3 regions of the Shewanella sp. GJ50-10 genome follow, and region 1 is predicted to be linked to each of the others. Evidence: predicted binding sites of a transcription regulator. Region 1 holds the regulator's gene; each other region holds the start of a gene.
The links. The regulator sigma-54, encoded in region 1, starts transcription at its own class of promoters, with help from an activator protein. The targets are predictions, from matches to a motif close to GTTGGCACGNNNNTNGNNT.

Region 1 (5,493 bases):
GCCGCCTGTACAACCTATAGCTATGGTTAAGTAGCTACGGTTATTACGTTCAAGGTGCGGCATCCAGGTTTCAAATAGGTTTTCAATTTGCCAAATGAATTTATTGACTAGAGGTTGTCTGCCTAAAAATTCTTGAACTGGCTGATCTAAGCCAGTTAACGGTCTTAGCTCTGTTTCCCAATGTGGATTGGGTAAGAAACGCACATCAAACATAAAGTCAGCTTCAGCTGGCATGCCATGCTTGAAGCCAAATGACTCAAAATGAATCACTAACTCTTTATCAACACTGCCCATTAATATCTGTCTGACCTGATCGCTAAGATCATAAATGGTCAATTGCGAGGTATCAATGTAGTGATCAACCATTTTAGCAATCGGTTCGAGTAATCGACCTTCAAGCTGAATGGCTTCTTGTAACGAGATTTGATTCTTAGAAAGAGGATGTAATCGACGGGTTTCACTGTAGCGTTTAAGCAGAACCTGATCATTTGAGTTTAAGAATAAACTAATGATGGTCGTATCATCAGATAATAAGGCTATTTGCTCTTTAAGCACTTTACCTTGCTCTTCAATATTTCGAACGTCGACGCTAATAGCGACAAGTTCGTTATTTCCTTTGAGCTGCTCAAGTAAGCTGCCAATAAGTGGTAAAGGAAGGTTATCAACACAGTAATAACCTAAATCTTCTAATACCCTTAGTGCAACTGATTTACCTGAGCCTGATCGTCCTGATACGATGACAAGTTTCATGCAGTAATAACCTGATAAAGTTCTGTAGCGTCATGACTCTTTCGAAGTCGCTTAAGGATTAATTTATCGCTCAGTTTTTCAGCCATCGTCGACAGCGTACTTAAATGCTGTTGGCATTGATCAGAAGGAACTAGCAGCGCAAATAATATATCCACGGGTTTTTTATCGATAGCATCAAACTCGATGCCTTCTTCACACTTGATCAAAATTGCTATCGGTTGTTCGATATCAGTTAATCGACCATGGGGAATCGCTATGCCATTTCCTATACCTGTACTACCCATTTTTTCACGAGCTATTAAACTTTCAAAAATAGCCTGTGAAGATAGGGTTGGGTACTGGGCAGCCATTAAATCGCTGATAAGTTCCAGTACTTTTTTCTTACTGCCCGGCGTGGCGCAGGAGGTGCACGCCGGCTGCAGAATGGTACGAAGTTCCATCGTTAGTGTTTAATTAACTTCTCTTTGTGTTTAATTACCTGACGATCTAATTTGTCTATCAGGGCGTCAATTGCGACATACATATCTGCGTTCTGAGATACGGCAAAAACTTCACCTCCTTTGAGGTGCAATTTTGCTTCAGCAATTTGTTGCAGCTTCTGAACATTGAGCACAACGTGTACATTATTGATCTGTTCGAAGTGTCGTTCAAGCTTTGAAAACTTAGTTTGTACATACTCACGTAAAGATTGCGTGATTTCTACATGGTGCCCAGTCAGGTTAATTTGCATAGATCATCCTCCAATAACAAAGGCTTATAAGCTCTTGCGTTGGTTTGAGGGAGGGATGAGCATTGCTTCACGATATTTGGCGATCGTACGCCGAGCAACATTAATCCCTTGTTCAGCCAGTAGCGTCGCCATTTTACTATCGCTAAGTGGCTTTTTCTGGTTTTCCGCTGCAACAAGTTTCTTAATAAAGGCACGAATTGCAGTAGAAGAACATTCTCCGCCATCATCGGTACTAACGTGGCTAGAGAAGAAATATTTTAGTTCAAAAAGTCCGCGAGGGGTGTGCATGTACTTTTGAGTGGTAACACGAGAAATGGTTGATTCATGCATCTCAACGGCTTCAGCAATGTCATTAAGTACCATTGGTTTCATGGCTTCTTCACCAAACTCAAAGAAGCCTTGCTGGAATTGCACAATGCAATTAGCCACTTTTAATAAGGTTTCATTGCGGCTTTCAATACTCTTAATAAACCATTTTGCTTCTTGTAAATGGCCGCGAATAAACTGGCTGTCTGACTGATTTGCAGAACCTTTCGCCATAGCTGCATATTGCTGATTCACACCAATTTTTGGCATGTTATCTGGATTTAATTCAACGACCCAACGACCACTCTTTTTAAACACTGTCACATCAGGAATGACATATTCATCTTTAATAGGAGTGATTTGTAAGCCTGGACGAGGGTTCAGCGTTTGAATAAATTGAATCGCTTCACGTAGATCATCTTCTTTAAGCTTGGTTTTACGCATTAATAATCTAAAGTCGCGACCAGCAATTAAATCAAGGTGTTCACCGATGAGCAATTTTACATTGTCGATGCAAGGGATCTCATCAGGGTATTGCCCGAGTTGGATCATTAAGCATTCACTTAAATCTCTTGCTGCAACGCCTACAGGATCAAAATGCTGAACTCGTTTGAGTACGGCTTCAACTTCGTCGAGTTCAATATCTTCAAGACCTAAAGCTTGTAAAATATCTTCGGTGGTTTGAGTTAAATAACCACGCTCATCTACTGCATCGATAATGGCAGTGGCGATGACCAAATCATTTTCTGAAAATGGGGTAAGGTTTTTTTGCCACTCAAGATGTTCATAAAGGCCTTCGGTGGTTTCACCTTGAAAGGGCATATCGTCATCACGAGCAACTGCCCCAGAACCTGAGCTAGGAGAGGCGGTATAAACTTCATCCCATGTGGTGTCCATTGGGAGATCTTCAGGCATTGACTCTTTGGTCAATGATTCTGTGGTATCAACTGTTGAGGTGTCTTTTTCAACGGTAACTTGGCTGTTGTCACTAAAATCAGTATCGGTTTGCTGGGCGTTCTCTTTTACAGGTTCTTTTGCTTTAGCAAACTCATCTTCGAGCTCAAGGAGTGGATTTGAGTCTAGTGCTTGTTGAATTTCTTGCTGGAGCTCCAATGAGGAAAGTTGCAATAAGCGAATGGCTTGTTGCAACTGAGGGGTCATTGTCAGGTGTTGACCCATTTTAAGTTGGAGTGAGGCTTTCATTTACCGCTTATCCCTAATTGAATTTCATCATCGCGACTAACAATTGTGTGGGTCTAGCACCTTTTTAAACTGCTTCTAGGCTTAAGCTGAACCTTGGCTTAAGTTGAGTCTAGAACATAGCGCTAAAAAGTGGGACTGATACTGGTCGCGAAATGCCATATTGTGCACTAAAGAATGCTAACTATAGCTTGAATTGCTCACCTAAGTATACTGACCTGACTTGCTGATTGTCTAAGATTTCAGCAGGCGTGCCTTCTGCAATTAAATCTCCGTGGCTGACAATATACGCGCGCTCACACACATCAAGTGTTTCACGAACATTATGGTCTGTAATTAACACACCTAAACCACGACTTTTTAATTGTTGAATAATTTTCTTGATATCTATCACAGAGATAGGATCAACACCTGCGAAAGGCTCATCCAATAAAATGAACTTAGGATTGGCTGCCAATGCGCGTGCGATTTCTACTCGGCGACGTTCACCACCCGATAATGCCATGCCTTGGCTATCTCGAATATGGGTGATATTGAACTCTTCTAATAAGTGCTCTAATTCTTCAATACGCTGCTCTGTGGTTAAACTCTTGCGAGTTTGTAGTACAGCCATAATATTATCGTGTACAGTCAGCTTTCGAAAAATACTGGCTTCTTGTGGCAAATAACCAATGCCTTTTCGAGCACGAAGGTGCATTGGGTCTGCGGTGAGATCGTCAGAATCAATTAATATCCGGCCTTTATCGCTTTTAACTAACCCAACCACCATATAAAAGGTGGTGGTTTTACCTGCACCATTTGGCCCTAATAGCCCAACAATTTGCCCGGTTTTAACTGTCAGGCTGACATTTTTAACCACTTGACGGCTTTTATAACTTTTTGCCAAGTTTTCAGCTGTTAACGTTATTTGTGTCATTATTGAGTTTGCTCTAGCGCTGGTGTTTCAGGTAATGAATCTGTACTTGGCTTGTCTTCAATTTGCAGGCCTTCAATTGAAGTGTCTGCATTTGCTTCAGGCACTTCGACTACAGGCGTAGAAGCTTCTGTATCAGTTACTTCAGTCGCTGTTATTTCAGCATTATTAGCTTCTGTTTTCACTTCATTGATTGATGCTGCTTGATCTTCAATGAGCTTTTCTGACTCTTCAGTTTTTGGTGATTCTAATTCAGGCTGCTCTGAATTGCCTTTTGAATCATTTAAATCTGGGTAGTTCTCTGGCTGGAAAATCGTAATAACGCGATCTTTACCGTCACCAGTACTTTCAGCAATTAATTGTTGCTTATCAATATTGTAGCTAATCAAGTTACCTGTCACTTGGCTGCCAGCTTGATCAAGTTTTGCGTTGCCTTTTAAAGTCAAAATACTGGTAGCGAGTTCATACTTGATTTCATTTGCGCTTGCAGTACCAATCCGGCCGTCGTCTAATTCTTGGGAAAAGGTTGCCGGATTACCTGTGGCAATCATGGTTTTTTTGCCACCGGATTCAGCACTGAATGCACGAAGTTCATCGGCATTAATGTTAATCGTACCTTGTGTCACTGTGACAGGACCAAAGAAAATAACTTGGTTATTTTTAATGTCTGCTTTTTGGCTCACTGCGGCGACTTTTAGTTCTTGCTGTAAGTCACCTTCTTTTGCGCTTACGCTAGTGACCCCAATTAGGCTTATTCCAACTAGACTCATCTTTACAAAATTATGTAGTGAGACAGTAAGGTTTTTACTTTGCTTCATACGTTCCTTCTACTTGACTTAAAAGCTCTAATTCTTCGGCATTTAAATCAGCATAAAGGCCTAAGCCTTGTATATTAAAGTCTTGGCCTGAGACATAAATTTGTCGATCAGACGTCATTATCATGGTGTTCAAATCTAATGCCAACATGCTTGTTGTTAGCGATTGTACTGGTTCATTGATGTTTATTGCATCAATAATAACATTATTTTGCAGTACGACTTTGCCAGTCTCTTTATTAAGCTTGCCTAAATCAGCTGTTAATTGCCATTCAGCTTCACCGTTTTCAGGATAGACAAGATAAACAGGTTCAGTGAACAAGGTTTCATTTGTTTGCTGAAAGTGTTCCATGTGTTTTGCTGAAACACGGCTTTGCACTAAACCTTGTTCGTTAAATTCTGTACTGCGTAAATCATTAGCGATAAATTCTGGACGAGCAGGATCTGGCAGCTTTGTTGCTTCCATGGCACTGCGTTTTACTTGGACTTGCCAATATAAAACCAGTGCAGCGCCGAAAAAGGCTATGATCGCTAGTGTGGTGCGACTCATATACTCATTCCATGGGCCGATTCAAACTTATCTTGGCTAACTAATAGTAAATCAGTTAACTCACGTAGTGCACCATTACCGCCATTTATACTGGTAATCATCTGGCAATGACGTTTTACAAATGGGTGCCCATCAGCAACACAAACAGCTAAACCTACTTCTTTCATGACAGGTAAGTCGACCATATCATCACCGATATAAGCGACTTCATCAGGATTAACATTATAAA
Region 2 (5,493 bases), 1.3 Mb from region 1:
TTACCATTAGTGACTTGTTCATTTATTAAATGGATTAGGTCGTAGCGATAAAGTTCGTTTAATAGTTGGAAAGTATTACCACCGCCAACTAAAATTCCGTCAGCGTCTTTTATGGCTTGTTTCGGGTCACTGTATTGATGAATACTGCTGACTTCAATATTCAGTGGCGCCAAACCTTCGGTGACCATTGCAAGGTACTTATCATAGTCGACACTTACGCCAGCGTAGGGGATAAACACCCATTTTTTAGCATGGGTTGTCAGTGGTTTGATGTAATCAATGGCATGGGCTAAATAAGCGGTATTGCCTTCACGAGAACTGCTTAACATCAATGCATTCATAGCCATGTAAATATCCTTAACTGGTTAATTATTAACTTCTTATTCTGGTATACACCGATATTAACAAAGATTAATCGCTTTCCATAACTTAACCCATGACTTAGGCGTAAATGAATGTAAATTTTAAGTTTAGATTAATGCAAGCTACCTAGACTTATCGGCTGATTTATTAATGACACATTGCTAATTTATTCATTGCGTAATTTATTGGTATGCATTCAGGTTAGGTAAGGCTTGCTGTGATACTTTTTTCAAATTAGTCGACATTTTATGTCTATTTTTGAGATTCGACCCTTGAAAAACAATTTTTAGGACATATTATGTCGTTAAGTGTTCATCGATTGTTTGATTAAGAAAGACGAAAAAAATGTAAACAGTACCGCGATTAACGCGAACTGATGGGTTCAATATTTAAGTTTAAAGCGGCATCTGTGCCAGATAGGAGTTGTAATGTTACGTATTATGTTATTGATTGGAACTAACTTAGCAATTTTGCTAGTAGCTTCAATTGTTATGTCTCTACTTGGAGTGAGTACTTCAAGCATGAGCGGATTATTAATTTTTGCTGCAATGTTTGGTTTTGGTGGTGCATTCATCAGTTTAGCTATCTCTAAGTGGATGGCTAAAAAGACTATGGGTTGTGAGGTTATTACATCACCACGTGATAACACTGAACGTTGGTTGGTTGACACTGTTGCTCGTCAAGCAGAGCAAGCTGGTATTAAAATGCCAGAAGTGGCGATTTACCAATCACCAGAAATGAATGCTTTCGCCACAGGCCCAAGCAAAGACAATGCATTAGTTGCAGTAAGTTCTGGTCTACTTTATGGCATGACTCAAGACGAAATTGAAGGCGTACTAGCACACGAAGTTAGCCACGTTGCCAATGGCGACATGGTGACTCTGACCCTAATTCAAGGCGTGGTAAACACCTTTGTTATCTTTGCAGCCCGTGTTGTTGCAGGTATTGTGAATAACGTCGTTGCTAACAACAGTGAAGACGGTGAAGGTCTAGGTATGTTTGCTTACATGGCGGTTGTTTTCGTCATGGATATGTTATTTGGTATTTTAGCGTCAATGATCGTGGCTTACTTCTCACGTATTCGTGAATTTAAAGCTGATGAAGGCGCTGCGAAACTAGCCGGAAAGCATAAAATGATTGCGGCATTAGAGCGCTTAAAAACTGGCCCTGAAGCGGGCGCAATGCCAGCACAAATGTCAGCATTAGGTATTAATGGTAAGCGTTCAATGGCTGAATTTTTAATGAGCCATCCACCACTTGATAAGCGTATTAGCGCTCTTAAAAACAGCTAATATCTTAATATGATTAACAAAAGGAGCCTTATGGCTCCTTTTTTATTGCTTTCTTTTTACTCTTGAACGAGTAGAATAACCTCGACTTTAATATTGCGGATACAAAAAGTGACGCATATTAGGGAGTTGGTGCAGTTGTTAGCTATTAGTGGTTACTTTTGCTGTTGCTAAAATAACCAGTGTTAGCTAAGTTTATAACTGAGCCATAAATGTCGTGCTGATAACCGATATCGAAGAAAGCCACTTGATGAGAGCTTTCTCGACTATCACAAATGGAGGGTATAATAGTGAGCAATAAAATTCTTGTAGCATTGTTTGCAGCAGCTCTTGCTGTACTAACTTTGTCATCAAATGCTTTTGCACATGATGAGAACTTAGCTGATTTCCACGCAGAAATGGGTGGATGTGAAAGCTGTCACGCTGACGGCGAGCCTTCAGCAGATGGTGAGTATGAGTTCGAACAGTGTCAAAGCTGTCACGGAACACTTGCTGAAATGGACGATAATCACGCACCGCATGATGGCATGCTAATGTGTGCAGATTGTCACGCACCACATGACATGAATGTTGGCGATGTACCAACATGTGATAGTTGTCATGATGATGGGCGTTCTGCTCAGTAGTTTTGATAACTTGATTGCTATTTTTCATCGATGCTTATTATGAGTACGATGCAAAATAGTATAAAAAAGCGCCGTTGATGTCGGCGCTTTTTTTATGGCTTTAATTGCAGTTTGTCATCAAACTTCAAGTTGAAGTTGAAAACATTCTCGACATTACTCTTTTTCTTATACCTCTAAAGTGGTATTTATAATCGTTTATTTTCAATGGTTTGCGCAAATTTGGTGCGAAATGGTGCACTTATGTTGCACAGTTCTTAATGCTTTTCTTTTACTTATTTGTTAAATCCCCGTTAAATCATTACCTTAGTAATTGGCACAACTTTTGCGGTGTTATTGACATAAAATTTTGTCAGTAAAGGGAAGTTGCATGTCTAATATCCAATCTAGTTGTGCTTATTGTGGAGTAGGCTGTGGCGTTACAATTTCACCAAAATCGCTAAATTCAGGTTTGATAAACTCAGGTTTACTAAATGTTGGTACACAAAAATCAACTGCATTTAATGCCAAGTTTGAGTTGATTGGCGATCAAGCCCATCCGGCCAATAAAGGTCAGCTATGTGCCAAAGGCGAGCGACTTATCGAAAGTCTGGTTCAGCTTAATACCTTGCGCTACCCCAAATTGAAATCAGGCAAACCGGTTTCTTGGGATGCTGCACTGACAACAGTTGCAGAGACTTTTAAGCAAACAATTGCAGAGCATGGGCCTGACTCAGTAGCCTTCTATCTGTCAGGTCAGTTGCTGACTGAAGACTATTATGTTGCAAATAAGCTGGCCAAAGGTTTTATTGGCACTGCCAATGTCGATACTAATTCACGCTTATGTATGTCTTCTGCTGTTAGTGGTCATATGCGCGCATTCGGCGAAGATGTGGTGCCAGGCTGTTATGAAGATTTTGAACTTGCCGATGTGATTGTATTAGTTGGTGCCAATAGTGCTTGGACTCACCCTGTTTTATTTCAACGCATGATAAAAGCCCGTGAACAGCGCGGCACAAAAATTGTTGTGATTGATCCAGCTAAAACCGCGACTTCAAGTCAGGCAGATTTACATTTACAAATTGCCCCAGGTACTGACAGTTTACTATTTAATGGATTGCTGCAGTTTATCGCAGATAATGACGCTGCTGATACCGATTATATTGCGGCGTATACTCAAAATTTCGAAGCTGTGTTAACTGAACTGTCACAAGATAAGCAGCAATTTGAAGTGGATAATCTAGCCACTTCACTGGGTTTATCAAGCAGTGAGTTGCTGCACTTTTACCAATTATTCATTGGTAATGAAAAAGTAATGACAGCCAGTTGTCAGGGGGTAAATCAGTCGGTTTTAGGAACTGATACCACCAATGCGATGATCAATTGCCATTTAGCATTAGCACATATCGGTAAGCCTGGTAGTGGTTTCTTTTCTCTTACTGGACAACCCAATGCAATGGGTGGCCGCGAAGTCGGTGGTTTAGCAACACAGCTTGCTTGCCATATGGGCTTTACTGATGCTGAACGTCAATTGCTTGCCGATTTTTGGCATACCGATGATAAGAGCGGTGTTATTGCGAAAGATAAAGGTTTAACCGCTGTTGAACTTTTTGATGCCATGGCTGAAGGAAAAATTAAAGCGGTCTGGATTATGGGGACTAACCCGTTAGTGTCGCTGCCTAATACCGCTAAAATTCAGCAAGCATTTGATGCCTGTCCTTTTGTGGTGGTGTCAGATATCACTCAAGATGCTGCAACAGCTAAACAAGCAGATATTTTGTTGCCTGCTTTAGGTTGGTCAGAAAAGTGCGGCACTGTGACTAATAGCGAAAGAGTCATTACCCGCCAGCGTGGTTTTATCCCAGCAAAAGGTGAGGCTAAAGCTGATTGGTGGGCACTTGCTGAAGTCGCTAAATTAATGGGCTTTGAAAATGAATTTGATTTCAAAAATAGCGCCGCAGTATTTAAAGAGTTTGCACAATTATCAAAAGCCGTAAAAAGTCGCTTTCCTGAAAAACAATTCGACTTAACTGGTATGAGTAATTTAACTGATGAGCAATATGATGCTTTAAAGCCGACTCAATGGCCTGTGGCAGATACCTCACAATTAGGTCAATCGAATCAAAGAGTTTATCAATATGGCTTATTCTCAACCCCAAGCCAAAAAGCGCAATTTATTACGACTGCGCATTCAACAGTAGTTAGTGTCGCCACTGAAGTTGTCAGTCAGCATCAAGTTAAATTAAACAGTGGTCGTAGCCGAGATCAATGGCACACCATGACTCGTACTGGCCATATTGCCAGTCTTCGCGCCAGTATTCCTGAGCCATTTATTGCAATGCATCCGCTAAAAATCCAGCAACTTGATTTACAACATGGGGACTTGGTCAGTTTTGAAACAGAAGTTGATGATGCAAAAACTGATAGTGGAAGAGTTGCTGCTGCCAGAGTGGTTTCAGATGATAATCAAGCGCCAGATATTGCGTTTATGCCTATGCATTGGTCGTCGCAATTTTCAATTGGCGATGGGGTTAATCAAGCCTTAAGCAGCGCTGTTGACCCAGTATCAAAGCAACCTGCATTTAAGTGTCAAACCGTTAGCGTATCTAAAGTTAATGTGGCACTTCAAGGGGTCATTTTTGGTGATCACGACCCTGAATTTAATGGAACTTGCTGGAACGTACAGCAGTCATTATCACAAGGTGAGTGTTTTCACATTGCTTTCAGTGATGCAGAGCAAGGCTTTGGGTTTCAATCGACGCTTTATTCTCTTAAATGGACCATCAGTTTACTCAGTAAGCAACTTATTCATGTGCAATGCAATATCCATAAAGGTCTGCTGGTATCGCTAAAATTGTTAAGCGATCAACAGGTTGAAGTGGCACTTGAACCTATGCACTTGCTTATTGGAAAAGAAGTCGATACTGCGTTAATGCAGCAATTGCATCAGTTAATCAAAGCAGGTAACAGCCCACTTATTTGTGCATGTACAGGCGTGACGGAAGCCAAAATTCAAGATGCTATGCTGCAAAAACTCGACAACACCGTATTTAATAAACGCAGCGCAGCAGACAATATTTCAATTAACCAAGCCGACTTTAATGCTGCACTTATCGAAACTCAGGCAGAACTTGGATGCGGAAAGCAATGTGGTAGTTGTCATAGTGAAGTCGTCCAATGTGCTAGTGATATCTGGTTAGTTGGGCTTGAAGATATGGCTATTGAAACTAAAGATTCTG
Region 3 (5,493 bases), 3.8 Mb from region 1:
ACTTCCTTCAACAGTACTTGATGTTGTTAGTGAGACTGACATGATTGCACCATTATCTGGATTTATTGACATTAGCCATTACCCTCAGTTACGAGCAATAAAAGTCAACGTTCCTGATAACATATTAAATTATAAAATTGCGACCTATTCTCACTATAAAAACCGCCAGAACCCTCTGACAAAGTGGCTTATTAAGTTGATTGTTGACACCTTTGAGGCTGAAGCCAAAAAAAGCCCAAAACTCAAATGAGTCATGGGCGTGAGCAACCAAATGGTTAAGTTTAGGTAAAGCGATTTGACAATTTTATTGTAAAAATTAAAAGTTAAAATTAATCCCAATTTCGACATTGCTTTCTGATGACACAGGCTCTCCTGGGCGAACACGATAATCACCATAGGTATATTTCACATAGGGCGATACATACTTGGGTTTAAACGTAATCATGACATCATGGCTTGAGATATTGTCATTCTCTACAGCTAGAAAGCGACTGCCTGATAATAATTTATCATAATTATAGGTGTAACCTATTTCGACCCATTTTGCAGGGCTATAACTCACTCCAGCACTATTACGCCATTCTCGTTGGTCAAATAAATCCATTGCGCTACCGATCACACGATTAGAGTCACGCCATTCATGAGCTGTTCTCGCAAAGGCCATCCACATTTCCCCAAGTGGAACACCTGTAAATAGGCTGACATCATAAATATCGACACTATCAGCGCGGCCATAACTCACACCCAACTCAGTATAAAAATAGCCAAACACCATGCCATAACCTGCGCCGACTTCAAGATAGCCAGTACTATCGACTTCCGCACTAAAATTCAATTCATCACTGACTTGAATTGTGCCAGAAGCAACCGCAATCACTTCATCATCATACTGAAAGACCTGTAAGCTACCTGTTGACTCAGCCTGCACAACAAAGAAAGTCGACAATAGTCCGACTAATACAATTGCTCTTAATAATGTTCTCGTTCTCATCATTAATTCCTCAAACAAAGAGGAGGCTGAATCAGCCTCCTAGTTATATTCACCTTCTAAATTAACGATTTAGACGAGATTTGATGGCATCTCTTAACTGGCGACCTTTGCTACGAATTTGAGACTTTTGTTCTGCAGTCATAGCAGCATTTGCACCACTTAATTTCTCAACTGCTTTGCCGTTTACAAGATCTTTAGTTATTTCAACTTGCTGACCATTCGCACCATTAAAGATTAATGCATCTCCTGTATTAACAACTGAACCAATTAATACGCCATTTTTATAGATGTCACCGACATAGCCATCACCTTCACGAGGTTCAAACGTCACACCGTCATAGCCTGGCTTATCTGCTTCAGGTTTATTCACTATTTTGCCATTTAGCATGCCTTTGGTGATTTCAACTTGCTGGCCATCTGCACCATTAAAAATTAAAGCTTCTCCAGTGTTTACAACCGACCCAATTAGCACGCCATTTTTGTAAATATCGCCCACATAGCCATCCCCTTCACGAGGCTCAAATGTCACACCGTCATAGCCTGGTTTCTCAGCTTCTGGTTTATTCACTATCTTGCCATTTAGCATGCCTTTAGTGATTTCAACTTGCTGACCATTCGCACCATTAAAGATTAATGCATCACCAGTATTAACAACTGAACCAATTAACACGCCATTTTTATAGATGTCACCGACATAGCCATCGCCTTCACGAGGTTCAAACGTCACACCGTCATAGCCTGGCTTATCTGCTTCAGGTTTATTCACTATCTTGCCATTTAGCATGCCTTTAGTGATTTCAACTTGCTGGCCATCTGCACCATTAAAAATTAAAGCTTCTCCAGTGTTTACAACCGACCCAATTAGCACGCCATTTTTGTAAATATCGCCCACATAGCCATCCCCTTCACGAGGTACAAAAGTTACACCGTCATAACCAGGCTTATCTGGATGAATGCCTGATGGCTTATCGATTTCATTACCAGGCTTAGTAGGATGAATGCCTGATGGCTTATCGATTTCGTTACCTGGCTTAGTTGGATGAATACCTGATGGCTTATCGATTTCGTTACCAGGCTTAGTTGGATGAATACCTGATGGCTTATCGATTTCGTTACCAGGCTTAGTTGGATGAATACCTGCTGGCTTATCGATTTCAGGACGGTTTGGGTTTACAGGAAGATCAGGAGTTGTTGGTTCACCTTCAATTGGATTTGCAGCTGTCGGTAATGTTGGAAGCTCTGGTGCAACATTATTACCACTAGAACCAGTTGAAGAACATGCAGTCATCAAAGCTGCTGTAACGAGTGTCGCGATTAATTTAACTTTCATTTGTTTCTCTCAATAGTTTTAATTATTAAAGATGGTTAATCCATCGTTAGCAGCTTTTATAACTGAGGTAGGTCAGCAAGCTCTTGTTATGGGGCGTATTCTATTGAGGGAAGATGATTAGCGATAATGACATATACTTATTTGCAACATAACCAAAAGTTATCAGATACAAGTTGATACAATTAAATCAGGAATGACAAGAGTAAAATTCAGACAATAAAAAGCCCTTGATGATAATCATCAAGGGCTTTCAATCTTCAGCCTATGGCCAATTTACATGAGCGTTAAGCTAAGGCTTATAGGCTGTAGTAAAGTTGGAATTCCATTGGGTGAGTAGTACGTGATACTTGCTCACACTCTTCTTCTTTAAGCGTGATGTAAGATTCAATAAAGTCTTTAGTGAATACATCACCTTTAGTTAAGAATTCGTGGTCAGCTGCTAAGTTCTCAAGTGCATTCTCTAAAGAAGTTGCAACTTGTGGGATCTCAGCCGCTTCTTCAGCAGGTAGGTCATACAGATCTTTATCCATTGCTTCACCTGGGTGAATCTTGTTTTGGATACCGTCAAGACCAGCCATAAGTAGCGCTGCGAATGCTAAGTATGGGTTAGCGGTTGGATCTGGGAAACGTGTTTCGATACGACGCGCTTTCGGGCTTGGTACCACTGGGATACGGATTGAAGCACTACGGTTACGAGCTGAGTAAGCTAACATTACAGGCGCTTCGAAATGTGGAACTAGACGCTTGTATGAGTTAGTGCTTGGGTTAGTGAATGCGTTCAATGCACGAGCGTGCTTGATGATTCCACCGATGTAGTAAAGCGCTAGTTCACTTAAACCAGCGTACTTGTCGCCAGAGAATAAGTTAACACCGTCTTTAGCTAAAGATTGGTGAACGTGCATACCACTACCATTATCACCAACGATTGGCTTAGGCATGAATGTCGCTGTTTTACCGTATGCATGAGCAGTGTTATGAACAACATACTTCATGATTTGAATTTCATCCGCTTTGTTTGAAAGCGTGTTGAAACGTGTAGCAATTTCGTTTTGACCCGCTGTAGCAACTTCGTGGTGATGTGCTTCAACAACTTGACCTAATTCTTCAAGAATTAGACACATTGCACTACGAATGTCTTGTGATGAATCAACTGGTGCAACTGGGAAGTAACCACCTTTAACGAATGGACGGTGACCTGTGTTGCCGTCTTCGTAGCTAGTACCTGAGTTCCATGCAGCTTCTTTCGCGTCAACTTTAACGAAAGTACCTGACATGTCAGTACCAAACTTAACGTCGTCAAATAAGAAGAACTCTGGCTCTGGACCAATTAATACTGTGTCAGCAATACCAGTAGACTTTAGGTACTCTTCAGCTTTTTTAGCAATTGAACGAGGGTCACGTTCGTAACCAGTCATTGTAGCTGGCTCTAAAATGTCACAACGAATAAGACCAGTAACTTCTTCAGTGAAAGGATCTAATAAGAAAGAAGAAGGATCTGGCATTAATACCATGTCAGATTCATTGATGCCTTTCCAACCGTTGATAGATGAGCCATCGAACATTTTGCCATCTTCAAAAAAGTCTTCGTTCACTTGGTGAGAAGGAATAGAGACGTGCTGCTCTTTACCTTTAGTGTCTGTAAAACGTAAATCTACGAACTTAACTTCTAGTTCTTCAATTTGTTTTAGGATTGATTCAACTGACATTCTTAAGCCTCCGGTAGGGTAAAGGGTGGTCCCTTAATGTAATCTTGTTATTCGCCAGACATAATATCTGTTGTTCGAATTTGTTCTGTTATAAGCGACTTTCGTGCCAGAAAGATAAACTACTGATTTAGAAAACAATAAAAATATCCGCATTACCGAAAACACCTATAACGCACAACTTCAGTGCACCACTATGCGCACTAATGGTGCAAAAGTCCATTTCGGTGCGTCGGTTTCAACGGCATAATTGATCTAGTTCATTAAAGCGTCACTTTATTGCGGCATTATGATCCTTTTTGATTTTTATCTTCTATCTTTAAGGCTTATTTTTTATAAAAAACTAAGTGTTCAAAAATAATCCTATCTACTCAAGCCTACGTGGAGTAGAATGGCACGCTTTTTTATAGCGGCTATAATAAGTAGTCCCTATAAATCCTATTTTTATTTGATGGTATAGAGGTTTTATCCGTGTTAGAGAATTTACGTAACATCGCCATTATTGCTCACGTTGACCATGGCAAAACGACCTTGGTAGACAAGCTATTGGCTCAGTCAGGCACCCTTGAAAGTCGAGGTGAAGCCGCAGAACGTGTAATGGATTCTAACGATCTTGAAAAAGAACGTGGTATCACCATTCTGGCTAAGAATACTGCCATCAAATGGAACGACTACCGTATTAACATCGTAGACACTCCTGGTCACGCCGATTTCGGTGGTGAAGTAGAACGTGTTCTATCTATGGTAGATTCTGTTTTATTATTAGTAGATGCAGTTGATGGCCCAATGCCACAAACTCGCTTCGTAACTAAAAAAGCATTCGCACAGGGCCTTAAGCCAATCGTTGTTATCAACAAGATTGACCGTCCTGGTGCTCGTCCTGATTGGGTTATTGACCAAGTATTCGACTTATTCGACAACTTAGGTGCAACTGACGAACAGTTAGACTTCCCTATCGTATATGCTTCTGCATTAAATGGTTTCGCAACATTAGATCCTGATGAAACAAGCGAAGACATGACTCCACTTTTCCAAGCTATCGTTGAGAAGGTTTCTTCTCCTGACGCTGATGCTGAAGGTGAGTTCCAAATGCAAATTTCTCAAATCGATTACAACTCATATGTAGGTGTTATCGGTATTGGTCGTATTAAACGTGGTAGCGTTAAAACTAACCAACAAGTAACCATTATTGGTGCTGATGGTAAGAAACGTAACGGTAAAATGGGCCAAGTATTAGGTTACATGGGTCTAGAGCGTCACGAAGTAGAAGAAGCTAACGCTGGTGACATCGTAGCTATCACTGGTTTAGGTGAACTTAAGATTTCTGACACTATTTGTGCACCAACTGCTGTTGAAGCATTGCCTGCACTTTCTGTTGATGAGCCAACACTAACCATGACTTTCCAAGTAAACACTTCTCCGTTTGCTGGTAAAGAAGGTAAGTACGTAACTTCACGTAATATCCTTGA

Region 2: the regulator sigma-54 is predicted to act here: its motif matches at 2,588-2,606, upstream of AC0L4E_RS07010 (nitrate reductase).
Region 3: the regulator sigma-54 is predicted to act here: its motif matches at 4,120-4,138, upstream of glnA (glutamate--ammonia ligase).

The regions. Positions count from the first base shown of each region.
Region 1 is NZ_JBVVSS010000001.1:341,094-346,586, forward strand. It holds gene rapZ (RNase adapter RapZ) at 1-750, opposite strand, end outside; gene ptsN (PTS IIA-like nitrogen regulatory protein PtsN) at 747-1,190, opposite strand; gene hpf (ribosome hibernation promoting factor) at 1,193-1,480, opposite strand; gene AC0L4E_RS01325 (RNA polymerase factor sigma-54) at 1,505-2,989, opposite strand; gene lptB (LPS export ABC transporter ATP-binding protein) at 3,171-3,902, opposite strand; partial or broken gene lptA (lipopolysaccharide transport periplasmic protein LptA) at 4,187-4,669, opposite strand; gene lptC (LPS export ABC transporter periplasmic protein LptC) at 4,704-5,264, opposite strand; gene kdsC (3-deoxy-manno-octulosonate-8-phosphatase KdsC) at 5,261-5,493, opposite strand, start outside.
Region 2 is NZ_JBVVSS010000001.1:1,686,117-1,691,609, forward strand. It holds gene pepE (dipeptidase PepE) at 1-347, opposite strand, end outside; gene htpX (protease HtpX) at 792-1,655, shown strand; gene cctA (tetraheme c-type cytochrome CctA) at 1,943-2,278, shown strand; gene AC0L4E_RS07010 (nitrate reductase) at 2,646-5,493, shown strand, end outside.
Region 3 is NZ_JBVVSS010000001.1:4,175,697-4,181,189, forward strand. It holds gene AC0L4E_RS17600 (LysR substrate-binding domain-containing protein) at 1-250, shown strand, start outside; gene AC0L4E_RS17605 (hypothetical protein) at 317-994, opposite strand; gene AC0L4E_RS17610 (hypothetical protein) at 1,053-2,321, opposite strand; gene glnA (glutamate--ammonia ligase) at 2,618-4,027, opposite strand; gene typA (translational GTPase TypA) at 4,496-5,493, shown strand, end outside.